DNA from 3 places in the Streptomyces sp. f51 genome. Region 2 is predicted to be linked to each of the others. Evidence: predicted binding sites of a transcription regulator. Region 2 holds the regulator's gene; each other region holds the start of a gene.
What was found. The regulator HrcA, encoded in region 2, represses chaperone genes, less so after heat shock. The targets are predictions, from matches to a motif close to TTNGCACTCNGNNNNNCNGAGTGCNAA.
Positions count from the first base shown of each region.

Region 1: the regulator HrcA is predicted to act here: its motif matches at 3,580-3,606, upstream of groL (chaperonin GroEL).
Region 3: the regulator HrcA is predicted to act here: its motif matches at 2,558-2,584, upstream of groES (co-chaperone GroES).

Region 1 covers NZ_CP149798.1:3,291,944-3,299,643, reverse strand. Annotated here, with positions in the region: gene WJM95_RS14390 (glucosyl-3-phosphoglycerate synthase) at 1-831, opposite strand, end outside; SAM riboswitch class I at 1,036-1,192, shown strand; gene thrC (threonine synthase) at 1,210-2,508, shown strand; gene WJM95_RS14380 (MoaD/ThiS family protein) at 2,505-2,780, shown strand; gene WJM95_RS14375 (cold-shock protein) at 3,223-3,426, shown strand; gene groL (chaperonin GroEL) at 3,732-5,354, shown strand; gene WJM95_RS14365 (NADH:flavin oxidoreductase) at 5,641-6,762, shown strand; gene WJM95_RS14360 (DUF397 domain-containing protein) at 6,837-7,046, opposite strand; gene WJM95_RS14355 (helix-turn-helix transcriptional regulator) at 7,030-7,700, opposite strand, start outside.
Region 2 covers NZ_CP149798.1:2,317,060-2,324,759, reverse strand. Annotated here, with positions in the region: gene WJM95_RS10270 (SpoIIE family protein phosphatase) at 1-364, shown strand, start outside; gene hemW (radical SAM family heme chaperone HemW) at 421-1,659, shown strand; gene WJM95_RS10260 (DUF3097 domain-containing protein) at 1,700-2,506, opposite strand; gene WJM95_RS10255 (MBL fold metallo-hydrolase) at 2,538-3,263, opposite strand; gene hrcA (heat-inducible transcriptional repressor HrcA) at 3,440-4,456, shown strand; gene dnaJ (molecular chaperone DnaJ) at 4,457-5,593, shown strand; gene WJM95_RS10240 (nitronate monooxygenase) at 5,705-6,799, shown strand; gene WJM95_RS10235 (16S rRNA (uracil(1498)-N(3))-methyltransferase) at 6,796-7,545, shown strand; gene WJM95_RS10230 (VOC family protein) at 7,595-7,700, shown strand, end outside.
Region 3 covers NZ_CP149798.1:4,435,612-4,443,311, forward strand. Annotated here, with positions in the region: gene WJM95_RS19495 (methyltransferase domain-containing protein) at 1-614, opposite strand, end outside; gene WJM95_RS19500 (polysaccharide deacetylase family protein) at 705-1,658, shown strand; gene WJM95_RS19505 (polysaccharide deacetylase family protein) at 1,685-2,437, shown strand; gene groES (co-chaperone GroES) at 2,729-3,037, shown strand; gene groL (chaperonin GroEL) at 3,189-4,814, shown strand; partial or broken gene WJM95_RS19520 (ester cyclase) at 5,027-5,320, opposite strand; gene WJM95_RS19525 (SDR family oxidoreductase) at 5,434-6,207, opposite strand; gene WJM95_RS19530 (MOSC domain-containing protein) at 6,536-7,204, opposite strand; gene WJM95_RS19535 (LysR family transcriptional regulator) at 7,284-7,700, shown strand, end outside.

The sequences.
Region 1 (7,700 bases), 970 kb from region 2:
GAGGGAGGGGCGGATCAGATGGCCGCGGGCGAGCCGGAGCTGCGCGGTGCGGTAGATCGCGGCGGCCATGCGGCCGAGCGCCTGGCCGTCCTGGTGGCGGTGCTTGCGCACCCCGACGTCGACCTGGGCGAGGGCGTCGAGGCCCACGAGGTGCAGGGCGTCGACGAGCATGCCCAGCTCGACGCCGTAGCCGACGGGGAAGGGGAGCTGTTCGAGCAGCGAGCGGCGGGCCGCGTACTCGCCGCCGAGGGGCTGGACGAAGCCCGCGAGCTGCGGCCAGTGCATGTTCAGCAGGGGGCGGGCCATCAGCTCGGTGACCCGGCCGCCCTGTCCGCCGCCGCCGGCCATCGGGCGGTCGTACATGGCCTTGACGAGGTCGACGCCCGGCTCGGTGAGCAGTGGGCCCACGATCCCCGAGACGAAGTCGGACGAGAACTCCCTGAGGTCCGCGTCGACGAAACAGACGATGTCCCCGCTCGTCACGAGGAGCGAGCGCCACAGCACCTCGCCCTTGCCGGGCACGGCCGGTATCCGCGGGAGGATGTCGTCGCGGTGCACGACCCGCGCGCCCGCGGCGGCGGCGACCGCGGAGGTGCGGTCCGTCGAGCCGGAGTCGACGACGACGATCTCGTCGACGAGGGGCACCTGCTGCATCAGGTCGTGGCGGATGATCGAGACGATCTCGCCGACCGTCTCCTCCTCGTTGAGCGCGGGCAGCACGACACTGACGGTCGAGCCGGTGATGCGTTTGGCTGCCATGAGCTTGTGGAGCGGGCGGTCGGTCACGGACCAGGAGCGTGTGCTCAGCCAGCTCTCGACTTCTCTCAGCACCGTCTGCGGCTCCTCACTGTCTGATCACACGCTCTCATCGGCGTGCCCGCTGCGGCCAGCGGCAGATCGATTGGCTCGTCTCGCGGTTCGGACGACTATCTCAACTGTCCTGGCCTTCGGTTACAGTCTTGAACAACGCGCATGACCATCGCATGTCCTGGATCGTCGGCGCGTATCGCGTTCAACAGTTCAACAATCAAATACCGCTCATCCAGAGGGGCAGAGGGATACGGCCCGATGAAGCCCCGGCAACCCTCCAGCCGGTCTCGTACCGATCGATGTCGATCGCGTCGCGAGGCTCCCGGCTCGGGAAGGTGCCAAATCCGTCTCACGGCGAAGTGCGCCGTGAGGAAGATGAGGAGAAAGGGCCTCGCCTCCATGGCTGCGCAGACAGTTGCAAGCACCACGAACTCCGCCGACTCGGTGGATCTCGGCCCGGCCGCGGCGCTTTCCTGCCGCGAGTGCGGACACCGCGTCCCGCTCGGCCCGGTCTTCGCCTGCGAGGAGTGTTTCGGCCCGCTCGAGATCGCCTACGACTTCTCGGCGTACGACACCGAGGAACTCCGCAAGCGGATCGAAGCGGGACCCGCGAACATCTGGCGCTACGCGCCGCTGCTGCCCGTCCCCGCGGACGTGGCGGACAAGCCGAACATCAACCCGGGCTGGACCAAGCTCGTCCAGGCCGACAACCTGGCCCGTGAGCTGGGTGTCGACGCCGGAAAGCTCTTCGTCAAGGACGACTCGGGCAACCCGACGCACTCCTTCAAGGACCGCGTGGTCGCCCAGGCCCTCGAAGCGGCCCGCGCCTTCGGCTTCACCACCCTCTCCTGCTCCTCCACCGGCAACCTCGCCGGAGCGGTGGGCGCCGCGGCGGCCCGCGCCGGCTTCCGTTCCTGCGTGTTCATCCCGCACGACCTGGAGCAGGGCAAGGTCGTCATGGCCGCGGTCTACGGCGGCGAGCTCGTCGGCATCGAGGGCAACTACGACGACGTGAACCGTTTCTGCTCCGAGCTGATCGGCGACCCGGCCGGCGAGGGCTGGGGCTTCGTCAACGTCAACCTGCGGCCGTACTACGCCGAGGGCTCCAAGACCCTGGCGTACGAGATCTGCGAGCAGCTCGGCTGGAGGCTCCCCGACCAGCTGGTCGTGCCGATCGCCTCCGGCTCCCAGCTCACGAAGATCGACAAGGGACTCCAGGAGCTGATCAGGCTCGGGCTGGTCGAGGACAGGCCGTACAAGATCTTCGGCGCCCAGGCCGAGGGCTGCTCCCCGGTCTCCGTCGCCTACAAGGCCGGCCACGACGTCGTACGGCCGCAGAAGCCGGACACCATCGCCAAGTCGCTCGCCATCGGCAACCCGGCGGACGGACCGTACGTCCTGGACATCGCGCGGCGCACCGGCGGCGCGGTGGAGGACGTGAACGACGGGCAGATCGTGGACGCGATCAAGCTGCTCGCGCGCACCGAGGGCATCTTCGCGGAGACCGCCGGCGGGGTGACCGTCGGTGTCACCCGCAAGCTCATCGAGAACGGTCTCCTCGACCCGACGCTGACCACCGTCGTGCTGAACACCGGCGACGGCCTCAAGACCCTGGACGCGGTGGCCTCCGACACCGGGCTGACCGCGACCATCCGCCCGAACCTGGACTCCTTCCGAGAGGCTGGCCTCGCATCATGAGCGTCAACGTCCGCATCCCCACCATCCTGCGCACCTACACCGGTGGCGCCGCCGAGGTGTCGGCCGAGGGCGCGACCCTCGCCGAGGTCATCGGCGACCTGGAGAAGAACCACACGGGCATCGCCGCGCGCGTCCTGGACGACCAGGGCAAGCTGCGCCGTTTCGTCAACGTGTACGTCAACGACGACGACGTTCGCTTCGAGCAGGGCCTGGAAACCGCGACCCCGGCGGGGTCCGGCGTCTCCATCATTCCGGCCGTCGCCGGAGGCTGATCGTTACCCTCGGTAATGCCGAACACATCGCGTTCACAGAATTGCCCCCTCCGCGAGACAAGCGGAGGGGGCAATTCTGTAGGGTTGAACGCGCTAGAGTTGGGGAAGCCCGTTCGCTTTCGATGTTGGTTTCATGCCGGACGCATATGAGTTGCTGTTCGAGCGCCGACAAGAAGTAGCCAAAGTGGCTCGCCTTTTTGGGCATTTTATGGCATTTGTGGGGCCCGACTTGCCCCGGATCCTCGCGTAATCTCCGCAAATCATTGATCGGCCATGCCCAGAATTCTCGTCCGACTGACCTGTTGCAGAGGGCAGTTGGACAGATACATTCAGCCGCGGTCGACGCGTTCCGGCGCACACCCCCAACCGTTTGGGGGGTGAGGTCTGACCCGGATCCGCGAAGTGCGGATCTGTGCAAGGGCCAGTAATAGGGGAGTTAGGCATGGCTCAGGGCACCGTCAAGTGGTTCAACGCGGAGAAGGGGTACGGCTTCATCGCGGTCGACGGTGGTGCGGACGTCTTCGTGCACTACAGCGCGATTCAGATGGACGGCTACCGCACCCTTGAAGAGGGTCAGCGAGTGGAGTTCGAGATCTCGCAGGGCCAGAAGGGTCCGCAGGCGGACATGGTCAAACTCGCCGTCTGATCCGGGCGCGAACGACCAGCGACTCAACTCACGCACGAGGGGCCCGCATCCCACCAGGGATGCGGGCCCCTCGTGCGTTCCCCGGAGGCTTCCAGGGGGCTCGCTTCGCGAGCGCACCTTGCACTCGGCGGGGTCGAGTGCTAATCATTGGCGTTAGCACTCTCCCAGTGAGAGTGACAGAACTTGGATCGGGCCGGCGAGGCTCACGGGCCTGTGGGGCAAGGAACCACAGGGTTCGAGGGCCGTCCGTCGCGGGCGCGGGCGCGATCCGGAGCAATCCACCCCGTCCGGGAGGACCACTTCACATGGCCAAGATCATCGCGTTCGACGAGGAGGCACGGCGCGGTCTCGAGCGCGGGATGAACCAGCTCGCCGACGCCGTCAAGGTCACCCTCGGCCCCAAGGGCCGTAACGTCGTCCTCGAGAAGAAGTGGGGCGCGCCCACGATCACCAACGATGGTGTTTCCATCGCCAAGGAGATCGAGCTCGAGGACCCGTACGAGAAGATCGGCGCCGAGCTGGTCAAGGAAGTCGCCAAGAAGACGGACGACGTCGCCGGTGACGGTACGACCACGGCGACCGTCCTCGCCCAGGCGCTCGTCCGCGAGGGCCTGCGCAACGTCGCCGCCGGCGCCAACCCGATGGCGCTCAAGCGCGGTATCGAGAAGGCCGTCGAGGCCGTCTCCGGTGCCCTGCTCGAGCAGGCGAAGGATGTCGAGACCAAGGAGCAGATCGCTTCCACGGCCTCCATCTCCGCCGCCGACACCCAGATCGGCGAGCTCATCGCCGAGGCGATGGACAAGGTCGGCAAGGAAGGCGTCATCACCGTCGAGGAGTCCCAGACCTTCGGTCTGGAGCTGGAGCTCACCGAGGGTATGCGCTTCGACAAGGGCTACATCTCGGCGTACTTCGCCACCGACATGGAGCGTATGGAGGCGTCGCTCGACGACCCGTACATCCTGATCGCCAACTCCAAGATCGGTTCCGTCAAGGACCTGCTCCCGCTCCTGGAGAAGGTCATGCAGTCGGGCAAGCCGCTGCTGATCATCGCCGAGGACGTCGAGGGCGAGGCCCTGTCGACCCTGGTCGTCAACAAGATCCGTGGCACCTTCAAGTCCGTCGCCGTCAAGGCCCCGGGCTTCGGTGACCGCCGCAAGGCCATGCTCGGCGACATCGCCATCCTCACGGGCGGCGAGGTCATCTCCGAGGAGGTCGGCCTCAAGCTGGAGAACGCGGGTCTGGACCTGCTGGGCCGCGCCCGCAAGGTCGTCATCACCAAGGACGAGACCACGATCGTCGACGGCTCCGGCTCCGCCGACCAGGTCGCCGGCCGTGTGAACCAGATCCGTGCCGAGATCGAGAACTCGGACTCGGACTACGACCGCGAGAAGCTCCAGGAGCGTCTGGCGAAGCTGGCCGGCGGCGTGGCCGTCATCAAGGCCGGTGCCGCCACCGAGGTCGAGCTCAAGGAGCGCAAGCACCGCATCGAGGACGCCGTTCGCAACGCGAAGGCGGCCGTCGAGGAGGGCATCGTCGCCGGTGGTGGCGTGGCCCTGCTCCAGGCCTCCTCGGTCTTCGAGAAGCTGGAGCTCACGGGCGACGAGGCGACCGGCGCCAACGCCGTGCGTCTGGCCCTTGAGGCCCCGCTCAAGCAGATCGCCGTCAACGGTGGCCTGGAGGGTGGCGTCATCGTCGAGAAGGTGCGCAACCTTCCCGTCGGCCACGGCCTGAACGCCGCGACCGGCGAGTACGTCGACATGATCGCCGAAGGCATCATCGACCCGGCGAAGGTGACCCGTTCCGCTCTTCAGAACGCCGCCTCCATCGCCGCGCTGTTCCTGACCACCGAGGCCGTCATCGCCGACAAGCCGGAGAAGGCCTCCGCGGCCGCTCCGGGCGGCATGCCGGGCGGTGACATGGACTTCTGATCGACCCCGGTCGATCACCGTCCTGACGTTCCGAGGGCGGCACCTTCCCCCAGGGGAGGGTGCCGCCCTCGGGCGTTCCCCGGCCCGGCTCCGGCGGCGGACGCGAGTACGCCGGGGGCTGGGCGTGGCCCGGATCACAGCGGCCCGCGCGGGCACCGCGGAATGCCGCGCCCGGTACGTCGGTTGACGCTGACGAGCAGTCGATGCACGTGCACATACCGTACGGAATCTCCTGCCTCGCAGACCGCTCGACGTCATACCGACCACCTCTTCGAGGAGCCCCCACGTGACCGCTGACGCCGCGTCCCGCGCCGCCGAGATCCTGTCCCGTCCCGTCTCCATCAACGGCCTGACCGTCCCGAACCGGATCGCCATGGCCCCGATGACCCGGATGTTCTCGCCGGGCGGTGTCCCGGGGGAGAACGTGGTCGGCTACTACTCCCGCCGCGCCGCCGCGGGTGTCGGTCTCATCGTGACCGAGGGCACGTACGTCGGCCACGACTCGGCCGGCCAGAGCGACGACGTGCCGCGCTTCCACGGAGAGGACCAGCTCGCCAGCTGGGCGAAGGTCGCCGACGCCGTGCACACGGCGGGCGGCACGATCGTCCCGCAGCTGTGGCACATAGGCATGGTCCGCAAGGCGGGCGAGCCGCCCATCGCGGACGCCCCGCCCGTCGGCCCCTCCGGCCTCTACAAGGACGGCGCCCAGGTCACCGGCAAGTCCATGACCCAGCAGGACCTCGACGACGTCATCGAGGCGTTCGCCAAGGCCGCCGCCGACGCCGAGCGCATCGGCTTCGACGGGGTCGAGCTGCACGGCGCCCACGGCTACCTGCTCGACCAGTTCCACTGGGCCGGCACCAACCGGCGCGAGGACGCCTACGGCGGCGACCCGGTGGCCCGTACGAAGTTCTCGGCGGAGATCGTCGCCGCGGTGCGGGCGGCCGTCTCGCCCGAGTTCCCGGTCATCTTCCGCTACTCGCAGTGGAAGCAGCAGGCCTACGACGCCCGGCTCGCGGAGACCCCGGAAGAGCTGGAGGCGATCCTCGCCCCGCTCGCCGCCGCCGGAGTGGACTCCTTCCACGCCTCCACGCGCCGCTACTGGGTGCCCGAGTTCGACGGCTCCGACCTGAACCTCGCCGGCTGGACGAAGAAGCTGACGGGCAAGCCGACCATCACCGTCGGCTCGGTCGGCCTGGACGGCGACTTCATCAAGGCGTTCGTCGGCGAGGGCTCCCCGGTCAAGGGCATCGACGACCTCCTCGACCGCATGGAGCGGGACGAGTTCGACCTCGTCGCCGTCGGCCGCGCGCTGCTCCAGGACCCGGAGTGGGCCGCGAAGGTCCTGGCCGGCCGCTTCGACGAGCTGGCCCCCTACGACGCGGCGGCGCTGGGCACGCTCAGCTGACACGGCTTCCCGGTGAACCGGGGGGAACGGGGGAGGGACGGCGCCCGCCGCGACGCGGGCGCCGTCCCTTTGTGTCAGCGGGCGCCGACGTGGCCGACGAAGGTGCTCCAGGCGGCGGCGCCGAATCCGATCACGGTCCCGGGGTTCTTGGAATCCCGTACAGGGACGAGGGCGGGGTGGCCTTCGGCAGGGGCGACTTCCAGGCAGTCGCCGCCGCTTGCTCCGCTGTAGCTGGACTTGTGCCAAGTGGCCTTGCGCAGGGCGTACTCAGGGCTGTCGCTCATGTGCGTAATCCTCTGCCACCGAGCGGATCAGAGCCAGTGATTCGTGCGGTGGGAGTGCGTCGGCCGCGAGGAGATGGAAGGTCAGGTCGTGCTGGGCGACGACGGCGGGGTCGTCCTCCAACCGGCCTGTCCCCAGGCCTTGCAGGTAGGCGAGAGGCGCAGCGCCGTCGAAGGTCATCAGCTTGAGGGAGCCTTCCATGGCCATGTGGGCTCCCGCCGCGAACGGCAGGACCTGCACGATGACCCGGTGCTCATCCGCGAGAGCGGCGATGTGACCCAGGGCCTCGGCCATGACCTGCCATGTTCCGACCCTTCGGCGCAGCACGGCCTCGTCAAGGACCGTCCACAACAACGGCCTTGTTGGATCGTCGAGCAGATGCGCACGCTCCAGCCGGGCCTCGACCAACTCGTCGATGACCTGCGCTGTTTCCGTCGGGCGGCCCCGTCGGAACATTGCCCGGGCGTACCCTCGCGTCTGCAACAGGCCGGGGACGAGCACCGGCGCATACTCCCTGATCGCCGCCGCCAAGGCCTCCGCCTCCGCTGCCTCCACGAAGTGGTCCGGGTACTTCGACCTGGCCAGGGCCCGGCAATTGCGTTCGAAGAAGCCCTTCGTCCCGAGGATCTCGTCTATCTGGACGGCGTATTCGAGCT
Region 2 (7,700 bases):
CGGGGTGCGCTGCACGCTCGCCTCGGCCGGACACCCGCTGCCGCTGCTGCTGGGCCCCGACGGCGCGGTGCGGGAGATGGCCGGGCCGCAGACCCTGCTGGGCGTCTTCGAGGACCCCGAATACACCTCCGAGACCTTCGAGCTGTACCCCGGCGACACCCTCCTGTGCGTTACCGACGGGGTGACGGAGCGGCGCGACGGATCCCGCCAGTTCGACGACGACGACGGTCTCGCGCACGCCCTCGCCGGCTGCGCCGGTCTGAGCGCCGAGCTGATCGCGGAACGGATCCGCGCGCTGGTCCACGCGTTCGGCCCCCGCCCGCCGGAGGACGACATGGCCCTGCTGGTGTTGCAGGCGGAGTAACGGGGCTCACCCGGAGCGGGGCCGCCGGACCCCGCCGGTGCTGGACAATGGAACGCATGCCTTCCGCACTTCCCGACGGCGAGCCCGTCCCCGGCGACGGGGCGCTGCCCGCGCACGCCCTGGCCGGGGCCGCCGAGCGACCCCTCGGGTTCTACCTCCACGTCCCGTACTGCGCGACCCGCTGCGGCTACTGCGACTTCAACACCTACACGGCGACCGAGCTGCGGGGCAGCGGCGGTGTGCTCGCCTCCCGGGACAACTACGCGGACACGCTGACCGACGAGATCCGGCTCGCCCGCAAGGTCCTCGGCGACGACCCCCGCCCGGTCCGCACGGTCTTCGTCGGAGGCGGTACGCCCACGCTGCTGGCCGCCGACGATCTCGTACGGATGCTGGGCGCGATCCGGGACGAGTTCGGGCTCGCGGACGACGCGGAGGTCACGACGGAGGCGAACCCCGAGTCGGTCGGCCCCGAGTACCTCGCGACCCTGCGCGCCGGGGGCTTCAACCGGATCTCCTTCGGCATGCAGAGCGCCCGGCAGCACGTCCTGAAGGTGCTCGACCGCACCCACACCCCGGGCCGTCCCGAGGCCTGCGTCGCCGAGGCCCGCGCGGCCGGATTCGCACATGTGAACCTGGACCTGATCTACGGCACGCCGGGAGAGTCGGACGACGACTGGCGGGCCTCGCTGGAGGCGGCCCTCGGCGCGGGCCCCGACCACATCTCCGCGTACGCGCTGATCGTCGAGGAGGGCACGCAGCTGGCGCGCCGCATCCGCCGCGGCGAGGTCCCGATGACGGACGACGACGTGCACGCGGACCGCTATCTCATCGCGGACGAGGTGATGTCGGCGGCGGGCTTCGACTGGTACGAGGTGTCGAACTGGGCGACCGCCGGCTCGCCGGGAAGCCGCTGTCTGCACAACGAGCTCTACTGGCGGGGCGCCGACTGGTGGGGCGCGGGCCCCGGCGCGCACAGCCACGTGGGCGGCGTTCGCTGGTGGAACGTGAAGCATCCGGGGGCGTACGCGGCGGCCCTGGCCGAGGGCCGCTCCCCGGGGGCCGGCCGTGAACTCCTGACCGAGGAGGACCGCCGGGTCGAGCGGATCCTCCTCGAACTGCGGCTGCGCGAGGGCTGCCCGCTCTCCCTGCTCCGCCCCGAGGGCCTCGCGGCCTCCCGCCGCGCGCTGTCCGAGGGCCTCCTCGAAGCCGGACCGTACGACGCGGGCCGCGCCGTCCTCACCCTCCGGGGCCGCCTCCTCGCGGACGCCGTCGTCCGGGACCTGGTGGACTGAGGACCGCCCGGGCCGGGCGCGGCACCGAAGCAGCGCCCGGTCACTCCGGGGCGGTGACGAAGTCGATCAGTTCCTCCACACGGCCCAGGAGGGCGGGTTCCAGGTCCTTGTAGGAGCGGACCCCGGACAGGATGCGCTGCCAGGCCGCGCCGGTGTTGTCCGGCCAGCCCAGGGCCCGGCACACACCCGTCTTCCAGTCCTGGCCGCGCGGGACCCGGGGCCAGGACGCGATGCCGACCGAGGACGGCTTCACGGCCTCCCACACGTCGATGTACGGGTGGCCGAGCACCAGGGCGTGCTCGCTCGTGACCGCCTCCGCGATCCGGGACTCCTTCGAACCCGGGACCAGGTGGTCCACGAGGACGCCGAGCCGGGCGTCCGGGCCCGGGGCGAACGCGTCGACCACCGCCGGGAGGTCGTCGACACCCTCCAGGTACTCCACGACGACCCCCTCGACGCGCAGGTCGTCGCCCCAGACCCGCTCGACCAGTTCGGCGTCGTGGCGCCCCTCGACATAGATGCGCCCGGCGCGCGCCACCCGGGCGCGGGCGCCGGGCACCGCCACCGATCCGGACGCCGTGCGGCTGGGGCGGACCGGTGCCGCCGCGGCGGGCCGGACCAGGGTCACGACCTTGCCCTCCAGCAGGAAGCCGCGCGGCTCCAGCGGGAACACCCGGTGCTTGCCGAAGCGGTCCTCCAGGGTCACCGTGCCCGCCTCGCAGCGGATCACCGCGCCGCAGAAGCCGGTGCCGGGCTCCTCGACGACCAGTCCCGGGTCCGCCGGGACCTCGGGCACGGACCGGGGCTTCTTCCAGGGCGGGGTCAGGTCCGGAGAGTACTGGCGCATTCGGATGACGATAGGAGAAGCCCGCCGGGGCTCACAGCGACACGCCGAAACGCCGGGCCAGGGCGTCCCGTTGGGTCCGTACGAACGCCGCGTCCACCACCGCCCCGTGCCCGGGGACGTACAGCGCGTCCTCGCCGCCCAGCGCGAGCAGCCGGTCGAGCGCCGCCGGCCAGCGCGAGGGTACGGCGTCGGGGCCCGCCTGCGGCTCTCCCGACTCCTCGACCAGGTCGCCGCAGAACACCACCGCGGGGTCGCCCGGCACGACGACCACGAGGTCGTGGCCGGTGTGGCCCTCACCCGTGCGCACCAGCCGGACCTCGACGCCGCCTCCGAGGTCCAGATCCCAGGTGCCCCGGACGAGCCGCCGCGGGCGTACGAGGGTGTCGGCGGCCTCCTGAGCCGCCCGCGGGTCGAGACCGTTGCGCACCGCGTCCGCGCACAGCTCCTCGCGGCCGCGTCCGTACACCTCGGGCGAGCCGTCGGCGGCGAAGATCTCCACGCCGGCGAAGGCGGCCGCGCCGAAGACATGGTCGAAATGAGGGTGGGTGAGCGCGACATGCGTCACACGCGCGCCGCTGAGGGCCCGCGCCTCGGCGCGCAGCCGGGCGCCCTCCGCGAGGCTCGACCCGGCGTCGATCATCAGCGCCGCCCCCGCGCCGACGACGAGCCCGGCCGTGCAGTCCCAGTCCGGAAGACGCCGCCGCCCGACCCCGGGCGCCACCCTTTCCCACCCGAGCTCTTCCCAAGTCAGCCTCATGCGGCGACGCTAACGGTGACGGGGCGCCGTGCACGACATCGCAGGCCCGCCCTTGCCCGGGTCGTGCCCGACCGCCGTACACTGGGCCGGGGAACGTTGGCACTCGCGTGCGCTGAGTGCCAGGCGAAAGCCACGAAGGCCACGAAGACCACCGAGTCGACTTCTGGAGGTGCGCGATGCTCAGCGAACGCAGGCTCGAGGTGCTGCGCGCCATCGTCCAGGACTACGTGGGCACCGAGGAGCCGGTCGGCTCCAAGGCGCTCACCGAGCGGCACCGCCTCGGCGTCTCGCCCGCGACCGTCCGCAACGACATGGCGGTCCTGGAGGACGAGGGGTACATCGCCCAGCCGCACACCAGCGCCGGGCGCATCCCCACCGACAAGGGCTACCGCCTGTTCGTCGACAAGCTCGCCGGCGTCAAGCCGATGACCGCGCCCGAGCGCCGTGCCATCCAGAACTTCCTGGACGGCGCGGTCGACCTGGACGACGTCGTCGGACGGACGGTGCGGCTGCTCGCGCAGCTCACCCGGCAGGTCGCCGTCGTGCAGTACCCCTCGCTGACCCGCTCGACCGTGCGGCACGTGGAGCTGCTCTCCATGGCCCCCGCGCGGGTGATGCTCGTGCTGATCACGGACACCGGCCGGGTCGAGCAGCGCATGATCAACTGCCCGGCGCCGTTCGGCGAGACCTCGCTGGCGGACCTGCGGGCCCGGCTCAACAGCCGGGTCGCGGGACGCCCCTTCGCGGACGTCCCGCAGCTCGTCCAGGACCTCCCGGACGCCTTCGAGGCGGAGGACCGGGGTACGGTCTCGACGGTGCTCTCCACTCTGCTGGAGACACTCGTCGAGGAGACCGAGGAGCGGCTGATGATCGGCGGTACCGCCAATCTCACGCGCTTCGGACATGACTTCCCTCTCACCATCCGGCCGGTGCTCGAAGCGCTGGAGGAGCAGGTCGTGCTCCTCAAGTTGCTTGGAGAGGCCGGGGATTCGAGCATGACCGTGCGAATCGGGCACGAGAACGCTTACGAGGGACTCAACTCCACGTCCGTGGTCTCCGTCGGCTACGGTTCGGGCGGCGAGGCAGTAGCCAAACTCGGCGTGGTCGGCCCGACCCGCATGGATTACCCGGGAACGATGGGAGCGGTACGAGCGGTGGCACGGTACGTCGGACAGATCCTGGCGGAGTCGTAAGTGGCCACGGACTACTACGCCGTACTCGGCGTGCGCCGCGACGCGTCCCAGGACGAGATCAAGAAGGCGTTCCGGAGGCTCGCTCGCGAGCTGCACCCGGACGTCAATCCCGATCCGAAGACGCAGGAGCGGTTCAAAGAGATCAACGCCGCGTACGAGGTGTTGTCGGACCCGCAGAAGAAGCAGGTCTACGACCTCGGCGGCGACCCGCTGTCCCAGCAGGGCGGCGGTGGCGCCGGCGGCTTCGGCCAGGGCGGCTTCGGGAACTTCTCCGACATCATGGACGCCTTCTTCGGCACGGCGTCGCAGCGCGGACCGCGCTCGCGCACCCGCCGCGGCCAGGACGCCATGATCCGGCTGGAGATCGAGCTCGACGAGGCGGCCTTCGGCACCACGAAGGACATCCAGGTCGACACGGCCGTCGTCTGCGGCACCTGCAACGGCGAGGGCGCGGCCCCCGGCACCGCGGCGCAGACCTGTGACATGTGCCGCGGCCGCGGCGAGGTGTCCCAGGTGACGAGGTCCTTCCTCGGCCAGGTCATGACCTCGCGGCCGTGTCCGCAGTGCCAGGGCTTCGGCACCGTCGTCCCGACCCCGTGCCACGAGTGCGCGGGCGACGGCCGGGTCCGCTCCCGCCGCACCCTCACGGTCAAGATCCCGGCCGGTGTGGACAACGGCACCCGCATCCAGCTCGCGGGCGAGGGCGAGGTCGGCCCCGGCGGCGGCCCCGCAGGCGACCTGTACGTCGAGATCCACGAGCTGCCGCACTCGACCTTCCAGCGGCGCGGCGACGACCTGCACTGCACGGTCACCATCCCCATGACGGCGGCGGCCCTCGGCACCAAGGTGCCGCTGGAGACCCTCGACGGCATGGAGGAGGTCGACATCCGTCCGGGCACGCAGTCCGGCCAGTCGATCCCGCTGCACGGCCGGGGCGTCACGCATCTGCGGGGCGGCGGCCGCGGCGACCTCATCGTGCACGTCGAGGTCATGACGCCGACCAAGCTCGACCCCGAGCAGGAGCGGGTGCTGCGCGAGCTGGCGCAGATGCGCGGCGAGGAGCGGCCCACGGGCCAGTTCCAGCCCGGCCAGCAGGGGCTCTTCTCCCGTCTGAAGGACGCCTTCAACGGCCGGTGACGAACGCGGGGCGCGGGGCGGGAAACCCCCCCGCGCCCTTCGCTCCGAGGACCGGAATCCGGACGCACGACCGGATTCGGACTTGCCCGGGGGACGTGACAACATGCCGTCATGTCCACCGCGCTGACCGATCTCTTCCCTCACCCGATCGTGCAGGCCCCCATGGCGGGCGGCGTCTCCGTCCCGCAGCTCGCGGCCGCCGTGTCCGAGGCCGGCGGGCTGGGCTTCCTCGCCGCCGGGTACAAGACCGCCGACGGCATGTACCAGGAGATCAAGCAGCTGCGCGGGCTGACCGGCCGTCCCTTCGGCGTCAACCTCTTCCTCCCGCAGCCCGAGCACGCGGACGCGGCCTCGGTCGAGGTGTACGCCCACCAGCTGGCAGGCGAGGCCGCCTGGTACGAGACCGAACTCGGTGATCCGGACAGCGGCCGCGACGACGGCTACGACGCCAAACTCGCCGTCCTCCTCGACAACCCGGTGGCGGCCGTCTCCTTCCACTTCGGTGTCCCCAAGCCGGAGGTGCTGGAGTCGCTGCGCCGCGCCGGCACCCTCACCCTGGTCACCGCCACCACCGCCGAGGAGGCCCTGGCCGTGCAGCGGGCCGGCGCCGACGCGGTGATCGTGCAGGGCATCGAGGCCGGCGGGCACCAGGGCACCCACCGGGACAACCCGGAGACGGACGGCACGGGCGTCGGCCTGCTCACCCTGGTCGCGCGGACCCGCGAGACCGTGGGCATCCCGGTCGTCGCGGCGGGCGGTCTCATGCGCGGCAGCCAGATCGCTGCCGTCCTCGCCGCGGGCGCGAACGCGGCCCAGCTCGGCACGGCCTTCCTCGCCACCCCCGAGTCCGGGGCGAGCGCCGTGCACAAGCAGGCGCTGACCGACCCCCTGTACGTACGCACGGAGCTGACCCGCGCCTTCACCGGACGTCCGGCACGCGCGCTGGCCAACCGCTTCATGCGCGAGCACGGCCCGTACGCCCCGGCCGCCTACCCCGAGATCCACCATCTGACGCTGCCGCTGCGCAAGGCGGCCGCGAAGGCGGGCGACGCCCAGGGCATGGCACTGTGGGCGGGGCAGGGCCACCGCATGGCGCGTGACCTGCCCGCCGGGCAGCTGGTGGAGCTACTGAACGCAGAAATCACGGCCGCCGAGACAGCGTTGTCGGCCGCCGCCGAGATCCCGGAAGAGGGTGCGCCCCGATGACGGCACCGGTGTTCCTGGTCGAGCACTTCGACACGGACGGCGAGGGACGTCATGTCCTCGACGGAAGCGAGGGGCGGCACGCCGTCTCCGTGAAACGGCTGCACAGCGGCGAGGACGTGGTGCTCACCGACGGGGCCGGGCGCCGGGCGGACTGCGTGGTCCTCGCCACCGAGGGCAAGGACCGGCTGATCGTACGGATGGGCGCGGTCACCGAGGAGGCGGCCGAGGAGCCGCGCATCACGGTCGTACAGGCGCTGCCCAAGGGCGACCGGGGCGAGCTGGCCGTCGAGACCATGACCGAGACCGGCGTCGACGCGATCGTCCCCTGGGCCGCCTCCCGCTGCATCACGCAGTGGAAGGGCGAGCGGGGCCTGAAGGCGCTCGCCAAGTGGCGGGCCACCGCCCGGGAGGCCGGCAAGCAGTCCCGCCGGGCTCGCTTCCCCGAGGTCGCGGACGCGATGACGACCAAGCAGGTTGCCGCACTTCTCGCCAAAGCCGACCTGGCCGCCGTGCTCCACGAGGACACCGCCCTGGGCACCGAGCCCTTCGCGACCGCCGCGCTGCCCGCATCCGGGGAGATCGTCCTCGTGGTCGGGCCCGAGGGCGGGATCTCCGCCGAGGAGGTCGCGCTCTTCACCGAGGCCGGCGCGCGGACCTTCCACCTGGGGCGCACCGTGCTGCGCACCTCGACGGCCGGGACGGTGGCCACGGCCCTGCTGCTGGCCCGCACCGGCCGCTGGTCCTGACCGCCGCCCTCGGGACCGGCCCCACCGACCGCACTCCACCGGGGAATCCATGGAACTCGCTCAGGTACGACTGCTCGTCTCCGACTTCGCCGCCTGCTACCGCTTCTACTCCGAAGTCCTCGGCCTCAAGCCCCAGTCGGGCGCGGCCGAGGGCC
Region 3 (7,700 bases), 2.1 Mb from region 2:
TTCAGCGCGGCGAGCGGAGCCTTCCGTGCCGCCGCGACCGCCCAGGACAGCGGCGGCGAGTACGCCTCCGGGTCGAAGATCCGGCCCCGGCCGCCCCGGCGCGCGGGGTCCACGAAGACGGCGTCGTACGACGCGGTGTCCACCTCGGTCACATCGCTCTCGCGCACCTCGATCAGATCCGCGAGTCCCAGCGCGTCGGCGTTGGCGCGGGCGGCGGCGGCCGTCAGCGGGTCGCGGTCGACGGCCAGGACGCGGATTCCGGCGCGGGCCAGCGCGATGGCGTCGCCGCCGATGCCGCAGCACAGGTCGGCCACGGAGCGCACCCCCAGCGCGCGCATCCGCTCGGCGCGGTACGCGGCCACGCTCGTACGGGTCGACTGCTCGACCCCGTTCGGGGTGAAGAACATCCGTCCGGCGTCCTCGGCGCCGAACTTCGCCACCGCCCGCTGCCGCAGCCGGGCCTGTCCGAGGGCCGCAGAGACCAGTTCGGCGGGGTGCTCGCGGCGCAGCCGGGTGGCGACGGCCAGTTCCTGTGCCGGTTCGGTGGCGCGGACCTCGTCGAGCAGGGCGCGGCCCTCGGCGGTGAGGAGGGGGGCGAAGGAGACGTCGTTCACCCGGCCATTGTGGGCCAGTCGGTGGACGGTGCGCTTCCGGCGGCGGTGTCGGAGCTCTCGCGGGGCGCTGAGCTGGGAGGATCCGGCCCCATGCGACCCGTACGACAAAATTACAAAACCGGCGCGAACGGGGCTGGTGCGCGCTGGGGAGTCGGCGCGCTCGCCCTCGCCCTGCTCGCCTCCGGCTGCGCCGGGGCCGCCTCCGTCCCGGCCGCGGGAGCCGCAGGCGCCAGACCGGCCCACGCCCCCGCCCTGCGGGCCGGGCTCCCCGCGGACCCCGCCCGCGCCCTCGCCGCGTACGCCGTCCGCCTCCGCCAGGCACAGGCCAGGCGCGCCGCCGTCGCGAAACGCTGGGGACTGGCCGCGGTGCCGCTGACACCCCCCGCGCCGCCCGCCAGGAAGCCCCGCATCCGGGCACGCAAGGGCTTCGAGGTCGACGACCAGAGGGAACTGGGGCTGCCGCCGGTCTTCACGACCGTCCCCACCAAGGACAAGGTCGTCTTCCTCACCGTCGACGACGGCTCCGAGAAGGACCCCGCGTTCCTGCGGATGATGAGCGACCTGAAGATCCCGTACACCGCCTTCCTCAGCGACTTCCTCGTCAAGGACGACTACGGGTACTTCCGGAGGATGCGCGACCGCGGCATCACCCTGAACAACCACACCCTGCACCACCCCTACCTGCCCGCACTCTCCTACGAGCGGCAGAAGCACGAGATCTGCGGCATGCAGGACGTGATGGAGAAGGAGTTCGGCAGGCGCCCGACCGTCTTCCGGCCGCCGTACGGCAACTACGACCAGGACACCCTGCGCGCCGCCAAGTCCTGCGGCATCCGGTACGCGCCCATCTGGAACGAGGAGGTCTTCGTCGACCACTGGGAGTACCGCGAGGAGGACCAGGACCTGCACCCCGGCGACATCGTCCTGACCCATTTCCAGGGCCGCGAGGAGTGGAACGGCACCATGCCCGACATGGTCCGCCGCTTCCTGAGGACCGTCACGGCCAAGGGATACGCGGTCGCACGCCTGGAGGACTACCTGTGAGGGTGCGGGTGCGGGTGCGGGTGCCGGTGAGGGTCCGGGTCCCGGTCGCCGGGCTGCTCGTGGCGGCGCTGCTCGGCGGCTGCGCGCAGTCCGTCGACCCCATCGAACGGCTGGGCAAGAAGGCCGCCCAACGGGTGCACCCGACACAGTCGGCGTACCGCCGCTGGGGGCTCGCCAGCCCGCTCGCCCCGGCGCCCGCGGTGTCCGTCCGGACCACCGCGCGCACCGCCGACACCGGACTGCCGCCCGTCGTGAACCAGGTCCGCACCCGCGACAAAGTGGTCTTCCTGACGTACGACGACGGGGCCGAGCGCGATCCGCGGTTCGCCGACATGGTCCGCGAACTGCGCCTGCCGGTCAGCATGTTCCTCACGGACCGGGTCGCCGGACCCGGGTACGGGCACTTCGCCCGGCTGCGCGCCGTCGGCGCGAGCGTCCAGAACCACACCCTCGACCACGCCGTCCTGGCCGGTCTGCCCTACGCCGGCCAGCGCGCCGAGATCTGCGGACAACAGGACAAGCTCACCCGGCGCTTCGGCGTCCGGCCCCGGCTGCTGCGGCCCCCGTACGGCAGATACGACGACACCACCCTGCGTGCCGCCGCCGACTGCGGGGTCGCCGCGATCGTCCTCGGCAGGACGGCCGACGCGCACCGGCTCAGGCCCGGGGACATCCTCTCCGGCCCCGGCGAACCCGGACTCACGAACGCCACCCTCCGGCTGCTCCGGCGGATCCAGCGCGAGGGCTTCACCCTGGCGCGGCTGGAGAACTACCTCTAGGGGCCCCACGGAGGAGGAGAACCCCCTCCAGGGGGACCGCCGCAGGGCCGGTCGGCGCCGCCGGCGAGACGCCCATTCGGCGTGATCGGGCACCTTCCCGACCACGCCACGCCGACGCCTTTGGCACTCCGCTTGACCGAGTGCTAATCACAGTCATAGTCTCAGGTCTGGCACTCACCCCTGGAGAGTGCCAACAGCGACAGGCAGGTCCGGCACCCGCGACGACGGATCGACCTGGTCGCCACCTCAGACAGTTAACCCCGTGAGATCTCCGAAGGGGGAGGTCGGATCGTGACGACCACCAGCTCCAAGGTTGCCATCAAGCCGCTCGAGGACCGCATTGTGGTCCAGCCGCTCGACGCCGAGCAGACCACGGCCTCCGGCCTGGTCATCCCGGACACCGCCAAGGAGAAGCCCCAGGAGGGCGTCGTCCTGGCCGTGGGCCCGGGCCGCATCGAGGACGGCAAGCGTGTCGAGCTCGACGTCGCCGTCGGCGACATCGTTCTCTACAGCAAGTACGGCGGCACCGAGGTGAAGTACAACGGCGAGGAGTACCTCGTCCTCTCGGCTCGCGACGTGCTCGCGATCATCGAGAAGTAATTCACCTGGTAAGGGAGTTCGGGGTTCGCCCCCGGACAACCCCGCACCAAGCATTGCAGTGAACCACGCCCCTGGCACCCGCGATCATTCCAGCCGGGCGCCGGGGGCGCTGTTCGTTCTCCATATTTTCCGAGAGGGCTGAACCGCTTCCATGGCGAAGATCCTGAAGTTCGACGAAGACGCCCGTCGCGCCCTTGAGCGCGGCGTCAACAAGCTGGCCGACACGGTGAAGGTGACGATCGGCCCCAAGGGCCGCAACGTCGTCATCGACAAGAAGTTCGGCGCTCCCACCATCACCAACGACGGTGTGACCATCGCCCGCGAGGTCGAGGTCGAGGACCCGTTCGAGAACCTCGGCGCGCAGCTGGTGAAGGAGGTGGCGACCAAGACCAACGACATCGCGGGTGACGGTACGACCACCGCCACCGTGCTCGCCCAGGCGCTCGTGCGCGAGGGCCTGCGCAACGTCGCCGCCGGCGCGTCGCCCGCCCTCCTGAAGAAGGGCATCGACGCCGCGGTCAAGGCCGTCTCCGAGGAGCTCCTCGCGACGGCCCGCCCGATCGACGACAAGTCCGACATCGCCGCCGTGGCCGGGCTCTCCGCCCAGGACAGCCAGGTCGGCGAGCTCATCGCCGAGGCGATGGACAAGGTCGGCAAGGACGGTGTCATCACCGTCGAGGAGTCCAACACCTTCGGTCTGGAGCTGGACTTCACCGAGGGCATGGCCTTCGACAAGGGCTACCTGTCCCCGTACATGGTGTCCGACCAGGAGCGTATGGAGGCCGTCCTCGACGACCCGTACATCCTCATCCACCAGGGCAAGATCAGCTCCATCCAGGACCTGCTGCCGCTGCTGGAGAAGGTCATCCAGGCGAACGCCTCCAAGCCGCTGCTGATCATCGCCGAGGACGTCGAGGGCGAGGCCCTGTCGACCCTGGTCGTGAACAAGATCCGCGGCACGTTCAACGCCGTCGCCGTGAAGGCCCCCGGCTTCGGTGACCGCCGCAAGGCCATGCTCGGCGACATCGCCACCCTCACCGGTGGTCAGGTCATCGCCGAGGAGGTCGGCCTCAAGCTCGACCAGATCGGCCTGGACGTGCTCGGCAGCGCCCGCCGCGTGACCGTCACCAAGGACGACACCACCATCGTCGACGGTGCCGGCAGCAGCGACGAGGTCGTCGGCCGCGTCAACCAGATCAAGGCCGAGATCGAGAACACCGACTCGGACTGGGACCGCGAGAAGCTCCAGGAGCGCCTCGCGAAGCTGGCCGGCGGCGTGTGCGTCATCAAGGTCGGCGCCGCCACCGAGGTGGAGCTCAAGGAGAAGAAGCACCGTCTGGAGGACGCCATCTCCGCGACCCGCGCCGCGGTCGAGGAGGGCATCGTCTCCGGTGGTGGCTCCGCGCTCGTCCACGCCGTCAAGGTCCTGGAGGGCAACCTCGGCAAGACCGGCGACGAGGCCACGGGTGTCGCGGTCGTCCGCCGCGCCGCCGTCGAGCCGCTGCGCTGGATCGCCGAGAACTCGGGCCTCGAGGGCTACGTCATCACCTCGAAGGTCGCCGAGCTCGACAAGGGCCAGGGCTTCAACGCGGCCACCGGCGAGTACGGCGACCTGGTCAAGGCCGGCGTCATCGACCCGGTCAAGGTCACCCGCTCCGCCCTGGAGAACGCCGCCTCCATCGCCTCGCTGCTCCTGACGACCGAGACCCTGGTCGTCGAGAAGCCGGCCGAGGACGAGGGCGACGCCGGCCACGGCGGCCACGGCCACTCCCACTGACGCCCGACGTCATGAGCGCCGCCGCACCCTGCCGGGTGTGACGGCGTGACGAGGTCCCCGTTCCGACAGGAGCGGGGACCTCGTGCGTTCTGCCCGACGGCCCGCGGCAACCGGGGCCGAGCCGCGCGGCGGGCCGACTCCGGCGCGCGGCCCGGACCGGCTCCCTCCGGTCCCGTGTGCTGCGCGGGCTCCTCGAACCGGCCCGTGTCTCAGAGCTTGTCGTCGCGGATCACGTCGAGGTCCGTGAAGGTCGGCATCCCGTCGCAGAGCGCCACCATCTCCTGGAAGATCTGCTCGGTCTCCGGCATCTTCGAGTTCTTCATCGCTTCCTCGTACGACGGGAACTCCACGATCTCCACGAAGTGGTGCGCGTCCGAGCGGTCCTTGCCGACGACACCGCGCGTGGCGGTCCGTCTGCCGTTGGTCTTCTCGACCCAGGTGTCCATCAGCCGGTTCATCTCGTCGAACCGACTGGTCCTGCCGTCAATCAGCTGTACGAAAGTCATGGCGCCGCCTCCGGCTCTCATTCCGGTCGAAACACCCTCAATCCTCCCACCGGAGGGGCGGCATCACCCACCGCACGATCATCGCGAGCCGGGGTCCGGCGGCGCGCCCCGGTTCACTGGGGCCCGTACTTGCGTCCCGTCTTCGACGAGATCCCGCCCAGCAGCGCCCGCGGGGTCACCTTCACCACGCCCATCAGCACCTTGTAGCGCGGATCCGGGACGGACAGGGTTCTCCCGCGCGCCAGGTCCGCAAGCGCCGCCGCGACCAGCTTGTCGGCGTCGAGCCACATCCAGTTCGGGATGTTGTCCGTGCCCATGCCCGCCCGCTCGTGGAACTCGGTGCGCACGAAGCCCGGGGCCAGCGCCATCAGCCGCACCCCGCTGCCCGCGAGATCCTTCGCCGCGCCCTGCGTGAACTGCACGACCCACGCCTTCGACGCCCCGTACGTACCGCGCGGCACGAACGCGGCCACCGACGCCACGTTGACGACACCGCCCCGGCCGCGCTCCCGCATCGCCTCGGCCGCCGCCGACGTCAGCCGGAGCACCGCCTCGCAGTGCACCTTGAGCATCTTCAGCTCGTCCGCCATCGACACGTCCAGATAGCGGCCCTTGTTGCCGAAGCCGGCGTTGTTGACCAGCAGGTCGACCGGGTTCTTGCGGTCGGAGAGCCGGGCGGCGACCTCCTCGATGCCCGCGTCCGTCGCCAGGTCCGCGGTGAGCACCTCCGCCTCGATGCCGTGCCGGTCGTGCAGCTCGGTCGCCTGCTCCCGCAGCCGCTTCGTGTCCCGCGCCACCAGCACGAGGTCGTGCCCGTCCGCCGCCAGCCGCCGCGCGAACGCGGCACCGATCCCCGCGGTCGATCCCGTAATCAGAGCCGTTGTCATGGCGTCAGGGTAGTGACCGCCCGGACCCCGCGCCGCCCGGCGCCATCAGTTGCCCGACACCATGCGGCACACCTTCGGCACCGGCCCTCCACGGACCCTTCGCACCGACGGCCGGGAGTCTTCCGCGCGGGGCGGCTGCGGGTTTCTTCAAGCCCGGCGGCTGCGGGTGCTTCGCGTCGGCCGCCCCCGTAATCCGCGCCTGGTGGCCAGGGATCTTCCGTGCCTGGCGGTCGCGGGATTTCCTCGCCCGGCCGCCACGCCGAATCCGCACCCGGCCTCCACGGACCCGGATGCCCGGGTCGGCATCGCCGGGGAACGCGGGCCGCCGCTAGCCGCCGTACTTCGCCACGTACTCCCGCGCCGCGGCCCGCGACTCCGGGTGCAGTGCCTCGCCCGCCGCCAAAAGACGCGGCAGCAGCGTGCGTTCGGTCGTCGCGGCGCGGAACTGGAGGGCCACGGTGACATCGTGGTCCGGCCGGTGCACGATCTCGACCCGGTCGCCGGAGCGGATCTCGCCGGGCTCGATCACCCGCAGATACGCGCCGGGCGCACCCCGGCCGGTGAACCGCCTGACCCAGCCCTTCTCACCGAGATGTTCCTGAAAGGTGCGGCACGGGATCCGCCCGCTCGTGACCTCCAGGACGACGCCGGAACCCACCCGCCAGCGTTCGCCGATCAGCGCACCGGACACGTCGAGCCCCAGCGTCGTGAGGTTCTCGCCGAACACGCCGTTCGGCAGCGCCCGGCCGAGCTCGCGCTCCCAGTCGTCCAGGTCCTCGCGCGCGACCGCGTACACCGCCTGGTCGTCACCGCCGTGATGCCGAAGATGGCAGACCGCGTCCCCCGCGAGCCCGCTCCCGCCGGTCCCCTTGGGCCCCGGCGCCGTCACACGGACCGGCCCGTCGACCGGACGCTTGTCGATGCCGGTCACGCCCTCCGGCTGGTCCGTGTACGCGACGGCCTGCGCCCGGCCCAGGTTCAGCGACAGAAGATTCATGGGACCAAGCTAGGCGATCCGCCCCAAAGCGTCGACGTGATATTCGGCGCCGAACCCAAGATGCGCTTATGCTCGCAGGGTGATCGAGGCCCGACATCTCCGTGTCCTGCGCGCAGTCGCCACCACCGGATCCTTCTCGGCCGCGGGGCGCGAGCTGGGCTGCACCCAGCCCGCGGTGAGCCAGCAGATGAAGGCCCTGGAGTCGTCCGTGGGCACCCCGCTGCTGGTCAGGACCGGGCGCGAGATGCGTCTCACCCAGGCGGGCGAGGCTCTGGTCAAGCACGCGGCGAGCATCCTGTCCGGGCTCACGGCCGCCGAGGAGGAGGTCGCCGCGATCGCCGGGCTCCGCGCGGGCCGCGTCCGCCTGGTCTCCTTCCCCAGCGGAAGCTCCACCCTCGTCCCCACGGCCCTCGCCGCGCTGCGCGCCGCGCACCCGGGCACCCGTGTCTCCCTGGAGGAGGCCGAACCGCCCGAGTCCGTCGAGAAGCTCAGGGCC